3 regions of the Clostridioides sp. ES-W-0016-02 genome follow, and region 2 is predicted to be linked to each of the others. Evidence: a T-box and tRNA genes for the amino acid it is inferred to sense, from the RefSeq annotation. Region 2 holds a T-box; the other regions hold tRNA genes.

The links. The T-box of region 2 lies ahead of metG (methionine--tRNA ligase). A T-box ahead of a tRNA ligase gene usually reads a tRNA of that ligase, here a tRNA-Met.
Region 1: it has a tRNA-Met gene. The T-box ahead of metG (methionine--tRNA ligase) is inferred to sense a tRNA for this amino acid. The anticodon was not compared.
Region 3: it has a tRNA-Met gene. The T-box ahead of metG (methionine--tRNA ligase) is inferred to sense a tRNA for this amino acid. The anticodon was not compared.

Annotation. Positions count from the first base shown of each region.
Region 1 is NZ_CP061361.1:37,288-40,530, reverse strand. It holds gene IC758_RS00400 (pyruvate carboxylase) at 1-447, opposite strand, end outside; gene IC758_RS00395 (hypothetical protein) at 751-1,164, opposite strand; tRNA gene IC758_RS00390 (tRNA-Val) at 1,239-1,314, opposite strand; tRNA gene IC758_RS00385 (tRNA-Arg) at 1,327-1,403, opposite strand; tRNA gene IC758_RS00380 (tRNA-Cys) at 1,411-1,484, opposite strand; tRNA gene IC758_RS00375 (tRNA-Lys) at 1,492-1,567, opposite strand; tRNA gene IC758_RS00370 (tRNA-His) at 1,576-1,652, opposite strand; tRNA gene IC758_RS00365 (tRNA-Ile) at 1,674-1,750, opposite strand; tRNA gene IC758_RS00360 (tRNA-Met) at 1,766-1,839, opposite strand; tRNA gene IC758_RS00355 (tRNA-Phe) at 1,847-1,922, opposite strand; tRNA gene IC758_RS00350 (tRNA-Ser) at 1,926-2,014, opposite strand; tRNA gene IC758_RS00345 (tRNA-Lys) at 2,017-2,092, opposite strand; tRNA gene IC758_RS00340 (tRNA-Gln) at 2,104-2,179, opposite strand; tRNA gene IC758_RS00335 (tRNA-Arg) at 2,189-2,265, opposite strand; tRNA gene IC758_RS00330 (tRNA-Gly) at 2,289-2,363, opposite strand; tRNA gene IC758_RS00325 (tRNA-Leu) at 2,387-2,470, opposite strand; tRNA gene IC758_RS00320 (tRNA-Tyr) at 2,480-2,564, opposite strand; tRNA gene IC758_RS00315 (tRNA-Thr) at 2,579-2,653, opposite strand; tRNA gene IC758_RS00310 (tRNA-Asp) at 2,672-2,748, opposite strand; tRNA gene IC758_RS00305 (tRNA-Val) at 2,754-2,829, opposite strand; tRNA gene IC758_RS00300 (tRNA-Gly) at 2,836-2,909, opposite strand; tRNA gene IC758_RS00295 (tRNA-Glu) at 2,927-3,001, opposite strand; tRNA gene IC758_RS00290 (tRNA-Met) at 3,009-3,084, opposite strand; tRNA gene IC758_RS00285 (tRNA-Leu) at 3,101-3,186, opposite strand; tRNA gene IC758_RS00280 (tRNA-Asn) at 3,192-3,243, opposite strand, start outside.
Region 2 is NZ_CP061361.1:4,035,183-4,038,425, reverse strand. It holds gene IC758_RS18700 (nicotinate phosphoribosyltransferase) at 1-261, opposite strand, end outside; gene IC758_RS18695 (nucleoside recognition domain-containing protein) at 393-977, shown strand; gene IC758_RS18690 (spore maturation protein) at 993-1,514, shown strand; T-box leader at 1,580-1,828, shown strand; gene metG (methionine--tRNA ligase) at 1,911-3,243, shown strand, end outside.
Region 3 is NZ_CP061361.1:33,921-37,163, reverse strand. It holds tRNA gene IC758_RS00270 (tRNA-Lys) at 1-62, opposite strand, end outside; tRNA gene IC758_RS00265 (tRNA-His) at 71-147, opposite strand; tRNA gene IC758_RS00260 (tRNA-Pro) at 156-232, opposite strand; tRNA gene IC758_RS00255 (tRNA-Ile) at 252-328, opposite strand; tRNA gene IC758_RS00250 (tRNA-Met) at 343-416, opposite strand; tRNA gene IC758_RS00245 (tRNA-Phe) at 424-499, opposite strand; tRNA gene IC758_RS00240 (tRNA-Ser) at 503-591, opposite strand; tRNA gene IC758_RS00235 (tRNA-Lys) at 598-661, opposite strand; tRNA gene IC758_RS00230 (tRNA-Gln) at 685-760, opposite strand; tRNA gene IC758_RS00225 (tRNA-Arg) at 768-844, opposite strand; tRNA gene IC758_RS00220 (tRNA-Leu) at 875-958, opposite strand; tRNA gene IC758_RS00215 (tRNA-Tyr) at 968-1,052, opposite strand; tRNA gene IC758_RS00210 (tRNA-Thr) at 1,067-1,141, opposite strand; tRNA gene IC758_RS00205 (tRNA-Asp) at 1,160-1,236, opposite strand; tRNA gene IC758_RS00200 (tRNA-Val) at 1,242-1,317, opposite strand; tRNA gene IC758_RS00195 (tRNA-Gly) at 1,326-1,399, opposite strand; tRNA gene IC758_RS00190 (tRNA-Glu) at 1,416-1,490, opposite strand; tRNA gene IC758_RS00185 (tRNA-Met) at 1,498-1,573, opposite strand; tRNA gene IC758_RS00180 (tRNA-Leu) at 1,589-1,674, opposite strand; tRNA gene IC758_RS00175 (tRNA-Asn) at 1,681-1,755, opposite strand; rRNA gene rrf (5S ribosomal RNA) at 1,762-1,878, opposite strand; rRNA gene IC758_RS00165 (23S ribosomal RNA) at 2,062-3,243, opposite strand, start outside.

The DNA.
Region 1 (3,243 bases), 190 kb from region 2:
TTTTGCTTCTTCAGTACTTCTTATTGCTTTTTCCACCCCTGGTATAGTTTGAACATTAACTTCTTTTGCAATTTTTTTAGAGTTTATCTTATCCCCCATCATATTCATTACTTTAGATGATGGGCCTATAAAAGTAATTCCATTTTCTTCACATTTACGAGCAAATTCTGCATTTTCTGCTAGAAAACCATATCCTGGATGTATAGCGTCAACTTTTTTTCTCTTTGCTAAGTCTATTATTCCATCCATATCTAAGTATGCATCTATTGGACCTTTGCCTTCCCCTATTAAATATGATTCATCTGCTTTTGTTCTAAATAATCCGTATTTATCTTCTTTACTATATATACCAACACTTTTTATCCCCAATTCTGAACAGGCTCTAAATATTCTTATAGCTATTTCGCCTCTATTAGCTACTAGTATTTTATTAAACTTTTTAAGCATACTCTATTCTTCTCCTTTATTGTTTGTGTAATATTAAAGATTATAGACTAAAATACTTTATTTTTGAAGATGTTTAAGCAAGTTCCTTAATTAATAAGATAAATTTATAAATATATATAATTTTTAGACTGTATAAACTCAATTTACCTCACTAAAATTAAGGGGTTTTTTATGGGATTTCAGACAAACTTGTGTGAAAATTTCTACAATTGACCTTATTTTATACTATTTTTTTCTCTGTTTACATAATTATTTTCATCTTTACGTAATATTTCACATACTTTTCTCAATATAGTTCATATCTTAATCTATCTGTCTTAACAAACGTTTTATTACATCAGAAAGTTTTAGATGACCTAAATCTGCATATGCTATAACTAGTATTATTTTTACTACTCCTTCTACCTCATCTAATTTATATGCTCTAGCATTTATTATTGTGTACTTTGGCATAAGTTCTTCTAAACCTAGTGCAAGTTCATCAGATAAAGTCATATATTCATCAAATTTTTCCTCATCAGATAAGGTGATATATTCATCTTGCTCACTTATAATAGTATCTAAATAATCCATATTTATACTTAATTGATAAGCTATTATGTCCTCTCTTTTTGTGCTTTTACTCAAATCCTTTTCAACTTTGAACTTACTATTCTTATCTATTATTATTTTAAGTTCTTCACTATCAACTATTTCATTTCCTATAATTATATACAAACTTTTTACCTCCTAAATATAAATCTTTTTTAATCAAAAATAAAACCTCTAGTAAAATTACTAGAGGTTTGCACTGGTGGGATTAACAGGGCTCGAACCTGTGACCCCCTGCTTGTAAGGCAGGTGCTCTCCCAGCTGAGCTATAATCCCTCGATATTTATATGGTGCGCCCAAAGGGACTCGAACCCCTAACCTTCTGATTCGTAGTCAGACACTCTATCCAGTTGAGCTATGAGCGCATTTTATTGGAGGCGACACCCAGATTCGAACTGGGGATCAAGGAGTTGCAGTCCACTGCCTTACCACTTGGCTATGTCGCCACCTTTTTGGTGATCTATCCGCGACTCGAACGCGGGACACCCTGATTAAAAGTCAGGTGCTCTACCGACTGAGCTAATAGACCATATTAGTTGGGGTGGATAATGAGAGTCGAACTCACGACCTCCAGAGCCACAATCTGGCGCTCTAACCAACTGAGCTATACCCACCATATATCTTCAAATTTAATGTGGTGGGCCATCAGGGACTCGAACCCCAGACCTACCGGTTATGAGCCGGGCGCTCTAACCAACTGAGCTAATGGCCCACATTAAATTTTTAGTAGCGGTAATAGGAGTCGAACCTATGACCTTTCGGGTATGAACCGAACGCTCTAGCCAACTAAGCTATACCGCCATATTCTTGGTGCCCAGAGGCGGAATCGAACCACCGACACGGGGATTTTCAGTCCCCTGCTCTACCGACTGAGCTATCTGGGCATTTGGCGGAGAGGGTGGGATTCGAACCCACGGCCCCTTTCGAAGTCACTGGTTTTCAAGACCAGCTCCTTAAACCACTCGGACACCTCTCCATTGGTGATCTATCCGCGACTCGAACGCGGGACACCCTGATTAAAAGTCAGGTGCTCTACCGACTGAGCTAATAGACCATATTTTTATTTGGCTGGGGATGCAGGACTCGAACCTACGCATACATGAGTCAAAGTCATGTGCCTTACCGACTTGGCTAATCCCCAATATATATGTGGTGAGCGCACAGGGATTCGAACCCCGGACACACGCCTTAGAAGGGCGTTGCTCTATCCAGCTGAGCTATGCACCCACATTGCAATATAAACATAAATTTGGAGCGGGAAACGAGATTCGAACTCGCGACTTCAACCTTGGCAAGGTTGCGCTCTACCACTGAACTATTCCCGCTCGTTTATTAAATTAAATAAAAATGGTGCGGATGAAGGGAGTCGAACCCCCACGCCAATGGCGCTAGATCCTAAGTCTAGTGCGTCTGCCAATTCCGCCACATCCGCGCATTTTTTTGGTGGAGGATGGTGGATTCGAACCACCGAAGTCGATGACAACAGATTTACAGTCTGCCCCCTTTGGCCGCTCGGGAAATCCTCCGTATTAATTTTACATGGAGCTGGTGATAGGAATCGAACCTACAACCTGCTGATTACAAGTCAGCTGCTCTACCGTTGAGCCACACCAGCATTTTTTATATTTTATTTTGGCGACCTGGAAGGGGTTCGAACCCTCGACCTCCAGCGTGACAGGCTGGCATTCTAACCAACTGAACTACCAGGCCGCAAATGGTGGGACCAGCAGGGCTCGAACCTGCGACCCCCTGCTTGTAAGGCAGGTGCTCTCCCAGCTGAGCTATGATCCCATTTTTTGGAGCGGGTGAAGGGGATCGAACCCTCACAGCTGGCTTGGAAGGCCAGAACTCTACCATTGAGCTACACCCGCTTATTTAATTGTTTTTTTGGTGACTCGTAGGGGAATTGAACCCCTGTTACCGCCGTGAAAGGGCGGTGTCTTAACCTCTTGACCAACGAGCCATTTTAATGGTTGCGGAGGCAGGACTCGAACCTACGACCTTCGGGTTATGAGCCCGACGAGCTGCCAACTGCTCCACTCCGCGATATTATTTTATAAAGTGCCGAAGACCGGAATCGAACCGGTACGAGAGGTAAGTCCCGCAGGATTTTAAGTCCTGTGCGTCTGCCAGTTCCGCCACTTCGGCTTTTTTGGCTCCAAGGGTGGGGCTCGAACCCACAGCCTACCGGTTAACAGCCGGTTG
Region 2 (3,243 bases):
AAACTCTTTCAAAAATTTTAAAAACTTGTCAGAAAATAAATTTAAGCTTTTTAAGTACTCCAAATCTTCATCTGAAAAATGAAGGTTATCTATGTATTCAACAACCTGATCAATACCACAAACTATAGTATACCCTCCATCACAAGCGTTTTTTCTAAAAAACATATCGAATACAACAATGTCTTCGTGAATATTTTTTTCAAAATAGCCATTTAACATAGTAAGCTGATATAAATCAGTAAGAAGTGTTAGATTTCTCATTATTTCTCTCCTTAATTATTATTAAATATTAAAAATTATAAAAACTCCCACACTTATACTAAAACATAATATAGTACAACTTTCAAGTATAAAGTATTACCTAACTATCATAAAATTATTTAAAGAGGAGGTTGATTATAATAGGAAAAATATGGTTTTACATGGTATCAATAGGAATAATAGGAAGTTTGATTTCTAAAAATATGGGAGAATTAAATAAAGTTATATTGAGTGAAACATCAAAAGGTATAGAATTTGCAATAAGTCTAGCTGGTATTATGGCACTCTGGATGGGTATAATGAATATTGCAAAAGAGTCAGGCTTGATTGAAAAAATAGGTCAGAAATTAAATCCTATAATGAGAAGATTGTTTCCTTCTATTCCAAAAGGTCACAAAGCAATGTCTTATATAGTTATGAATATTGCCTTGAACATGTTGGGTGCTGGTAATGGTGCAACAGCATTTGGCTTAAAAGCAATGAGTGAGCTTCAGACTTTAAATAACAAAAAAGATACAGCTACCAATGATATGATTATGTTTATGGTAATAAACATATCATCTATACAGATAATTCCATTTACTATAATTAAATTAAGAATGGATATGGGAGCTCAAAACCCAAGTGAAATAATTTTTACAACTTTATTTGCAACCATAATATCTACAGCAATAGCAATAATAACATGTAAATTTTTTCAAAGAAGATATAGATAAAGGGGATGTAGATATATGGAAGTATTTTCAAACTTACTTATACCAGTAATAATTTTGTACATAGTAGTTTATGGTAAATATAAAAAAATAGATGTATATGATAGTTTTGTAAAAGGGGCAATTGATGGTTTAAAGGCTGCATGGGATATTTTACCTTATATAATAGGTATATTTTTAGCAATAGGAATATTTAAAACTGGTAAAGGCCTTGATATGTTAGAATGGTTATTTACACCAATAGCAAATATGATGAGTATACCAAAAGAATTAATAGGTTTAATAAGTGTAAAACCTTTATCTGGAAGTGGTGCCTTGGGAATGTATAGCGAACTTGCACATAGAGTTGGAATAGGCAGTTTAGTAGAAAAAATGGGTGCTACAATTGTAGGCTCTTCTGAGACTATTTTTTATACAATGGCAATCTATTATGGGAGTTTAAAGATAAAAAATACTAGACATACATTGTCATGCGCTATGATTAGTCATGTTGCAGGAGTTATAGCAGCAGTTTTTATTTGCTATGTAATATTTGTATAATTTGTTGACAATGTGGGAAAAATTTTATAATATAGTGATTATATAGAAATAAATTGTAATATGAATTATAAGCTATGAAAAGAAGAGTAGATAAGGATTTTTTCTATCAGAGAGCTAGGTTAGGTGAAAGCTAGTGTAAAAAGATTTATTGAAGATGGTCTTGGAGCTTTTTATCTGAGCATATATGCTAAGGTAAAACGGTTAGGCACGTTATAGTCTACTAAGGTATCTATAAAGTTAATTTCTACATTTCATGTGAAACATAATCGTTATAGATGAATTAGGGTGGTACCGTGAATAATCTCGCCCCTATGTTAAATCATAGGAGGCGATTTTTTATTATTTTAAATGAAATATATATAATTATGAACGATAAAAAATTAGGAGGTAAGTAATATGAGCAAACCGAGTTTTTATGTAACAACACCAATATACTATCCAAGTGGAGGATTACACATAGGTCATACTTACTCAACAGTAGCTGCAGATACAATAGCTAGATTTAAACGTTTCTGTGGATATGATGTAAAGTTTTTGACAGGAACAGATGAACATGGTGAAAAAATACAAAAGAAAGCAATAGAACAAGGAATGTCAGAAATAGAATACCTTGATGGAATGATAAAAGATATAAAAGCATTATGGAATACTATGGATATATCTTATGACGATTTTATAAGAACAACAGAAAAAAGACATACAGATATAATACAAAAAATATTTACTAAGTTATATGAACAAGGTGATATATACAAAGGAGAGTATGAAGGTAGATATTGTACTCCTTGTGAGAGTTTCTGGACAGAATCACAGTTATTAGAAGGAAACAAATGTCCTGATTGTGGAAGAGAAACATACTTAGTAAAAGAAGAATCTTATTTCTTTAGATTATCTAAATATGAAGATAGATTAAAAGAGTTATTTAAAGACGATAGTTTCTGTTTCCCAGCTGCTAGAAAAAATGAAATGGTGGCAAATTTCTTAGATAAAGGGCTGGAAGATTTAAGTGTAACAAGAACAACTTTTGACTGGGGAATAAAAGTTCCTTTTGATGAAAAGCATGTAATTTATGTATGGGTAGATGCTTTATGTAACTATATAACAGCATTAGGATATATGACAGATAATGATGAAGAATTTAAAAAATATTGGCCTGCAAATGTTCAAATAGTAGGTAAAGAGATAGTGAGATTCCATACAATAATATGGCCAGCACTTTTAATGGCTTTAGGTTTAGAAGTTCCAAAACAAGTATTTGGTCATGGATGGATATTGTTTGCTGATGATAAAATGAGTAAATCAAAGGGTAATGTTGTTTATCCAGAGCCAATAATAGAAAGATATGGAATAGATACTCTTAAATATTTCTTATTAAGAGAGTTTGCATTTGGTCAAGATGGAAGTTATACTCATAGAAATTTTGTAACAAGAATAAATTATGACCTAGCAAATGATTTAGGAAACTTAGTAAGTAGAACTGTAGCAATGGTTGAAAAATACAACGGTGGTATAATACCAACAGTAAAAACTTCAACTGATTTTGATGCTGATTTAAAAGAGCAAGCTGTATCAACTAGAGAAAATTTTGAGGCTGAAATGGATAAAATGCAATTCCATGAAGCATTAGAGAGTGTATGGAAACTAGTTAGAAGAACTAATAAATATATAGATGAGACTATGCCTTGGGTGCTTGCTAAAGATGAAAGTAAAAAAGATGAATTAGATACAG
Region 3 (3,243 bases), 190 kb from region 2:
CGACTCGAACGCGGGACACCCTGATTAAAAGTCAGGTGCTCTACCGACTGAGCTAATAGACCATATTAGTTGGGGTGGATAATGAGAGTCGAACTCACGACCTCCAGAGCCACAATCTGGCGCTCTAACCAACTGAGCTATACCCACCATTATATTGGTCGAGGTGAAGGGACTCGAACCCCCGGCCCCATGGTCCCAAACCATGTGCGCTACCAAACTGCGCTACACCTCGAAATTTTATTAATTTAATGTGGTGGGCCATCAGGGACTCGAACCCCAGACCTACCGGTTATGAGCCGGGCGCTCTAACCAACTGAGCTAATGGCCCACATTAAATTTTAGTAGCGGTAATAGGAGTCGAACCTATGACCTTTCGGGTATGAACCGAACGCTCTAGCCAACTAAGCTATACCGCCATATTCTTGGTGCCCAGAGGCGGAATCGAACCACCGACACGGGGATTTTCAGTCCCCTGCTCTACCGACTGAGCTATCTGGGCATTTGGCGGAGAGGGTGGGATTCGAACCCACGGCCCCTTTCGAAGTCACTGGTTTTCAAGACCAGCTCCTTAAACCACTCGGACACCTCTCCATATTCTACTTCCAATGATCGAACTCGGGACACCCTGATTAAGAGTCAGGTGCTCTGCCAGCTGAGCTAATGAACCTTAACTTTAATATTTAATGGCTGGGGATGCAGGACTTGAACCTACGCATACATGAGTCAAAGTCATGTGCCTTACCGACTTGGCTAATCCCCAATATATGTGGTGAGCGCACAGGGATTCGAACCCCGGACACACGCCTTAGAAGGGCGTTGCTCTATCCAGCTGAGCTATGCACCCACAATAAATATGTATAAATTAAATAAAAAATGGTGCGGATGAAGGGAGTCGAACCCCCACGCCAATGGCGCTAGATCCTAAGTCTAGTGCGTCTGCCAATTCCGCCACATCCGCGCATTTTTTTGGTGGAGGATGGTGGATTCGAACCACCGAAGTCGATGACAACAGATTTACAGTCTGCCCCCTTTGGCCGCTCGGGAAATCCTCCGTATTAATTTTACATGGAGCTGGTGATAGGAATCGAACCTACAACCTGCTGATTACAAGTCAGCTGCTCTACCGTTGAGCCACACCAGCATTTTTTATATTTTATTTTGGCGACCTGGAAGGGGTTCGAACCCTCGACCTCCAGCGTGACAGGCTGGCATTCTAACCAACTGAACTACCAGGCCGCAAATGGTGGGACCAGCAGGGCTCGAACCTGCGACCCCCTGCTTGTAAGGCAGGTGCTCTCCCAGCTGAGCTATGATCCCATTTTTTTTGGAGCGGGTGAAGGGGATCGAACCCTCACAGCTGGCTTGGAAGGCCAGAACTCTACCATTGAGCTACACCCGCTTATTTAATTTTTTTTTGGTGACTCGTAGGGGAATTGAACCCCTGTTACCGCCGTGAAAGGGCGGTGTCTTAACCTCTTGACCAACGAGCCATTTTAATGGTTGCGGAGGCAGGACTCGAACCTACGACCTTCGGGTTATGAGCCCGACGAGCTGCCAACTGCTCCACTCCGCGATATTGTTTTATAAGTGCCGAAGACCGGAATCGAACCGGTACGAGAGGTAAGTCCCGCAGGATTTTAAGTCCTGTGCGTCTGCCAGTTCCGCCACTTCGGCTTTTTTTGGCTCCAAGGGTGGGGCTCGAACCCACAGCCTACCGGTTAACAGCCGGTTGCTCCACCGTTGAGCTACCTTGGAATATTTACGTGGCTATGTCCTACTCTCCCAGGCAGTTTCCCACCAAGTACCATCAGCGCTAAAGAGCTTAACTTCTGTGTTCGGAATGGGAACAGGTGTATCCTCTTTGCTATTATAACCACATATTGCCTATTTATAAGACAAGTATTATATTAACATCTTTATTTTTAAATGTCAATACTTTTAAAGTACTAAATAATAATAGTTTTTTATTAAATATCTTCTATTAATTGAAGTTAGTACTTTACATAGAGTTAACACTCTAAAAACTACATATATATTTTAATCAATGAACATCAAATAATATTGGTCAAGTCCTCGACCTATTAGTATCGATAAGCTAAATACATTGCTGCACTTACACCTTCGACCTATCAACCAGATAGTCTTTCTGGGGTCTTACCCTTGCGGTGGGAAATCTTATCTTGAAGTTGGCTTCGCGCTTAGATGCTTTCAGCGCTTATCCATTCCGTACATAGCTACCCAGCCATGCCCTTGGCAGAACAACTGGTACACCAGAGGTACGTCCATCCCGGTCCTCTCGTACTAAGGACAGGTCTCCTCAAATTTCCTACGCCTGCGACGGATAGGGACCGAACTGTCTCACGACGTTCTGAACCCAGCTCGCGTACCACTTTAATGGGCGAACAGCCCAACCCTTGGGACCTACTACAGCCCCAGGATGTGATGAGCCGACATCGAGGTGCCAAACCTCCCCGTCGATGTGGACTCTTGGGGGAGATAAGCCTGTTATCCCCAGGGTAGCTTTTATCCGTTGAGCGATGGCCCTTCCACGCAGAACCACCGGATCACTAAGTCCGATTTTCATCCTTGCTCGACCTGTATGTCTTGCAATCAAGCTCTCTTTTGCCTTTACACTCTACGTACGATTTCCGACCGTACTGAGAGAACCTTTGAGCGCCTCCGTTACCTTTTGGGAGGCGACCGCCCCAGTCAAACTGCCCACCTGACAGTGTCCCAAGACCAGATTCATGGCCTATGGTTAGAGTCCCAGTACTACAAGGGTGGTATCCCAAGGATGGCTCCGCCAAAACTGGCGTCCTGGTTTCAAAGCCTCCCACCTATCCTGTACATGTAGTACCAAGACCCAATGTCAAGCTACAGTAAAGCTCCATGGGGTCTTTCCGTCCTGTCGCAGGTATCCGGCATCTTCACCGGAATTACAATTTCACCGAGTCTGTTGTTGAGACAGTGCCCAAATCGTTACGCCTTTCGTGCGGGTCGGAACTTACCCGACAAGGAATTTCGCTACCTTAGGACCGTTATAGTTACGGCCGCCGTTTACTGGGGCTTAAGTTCACTGCTTCGATTACTCTAACAGATCCCCTTAACCTTCCAGCACCGGGCAGGCGTCAGCTCCTATACATCGTCTTGCGACTTAGCAGAAACCTATGTTTTTGGTAAACAGTCGCTTGGGCCTATTCTCTGCGGCCACCGTATGGTGGCACCCCTTATCCCTAAGTTACG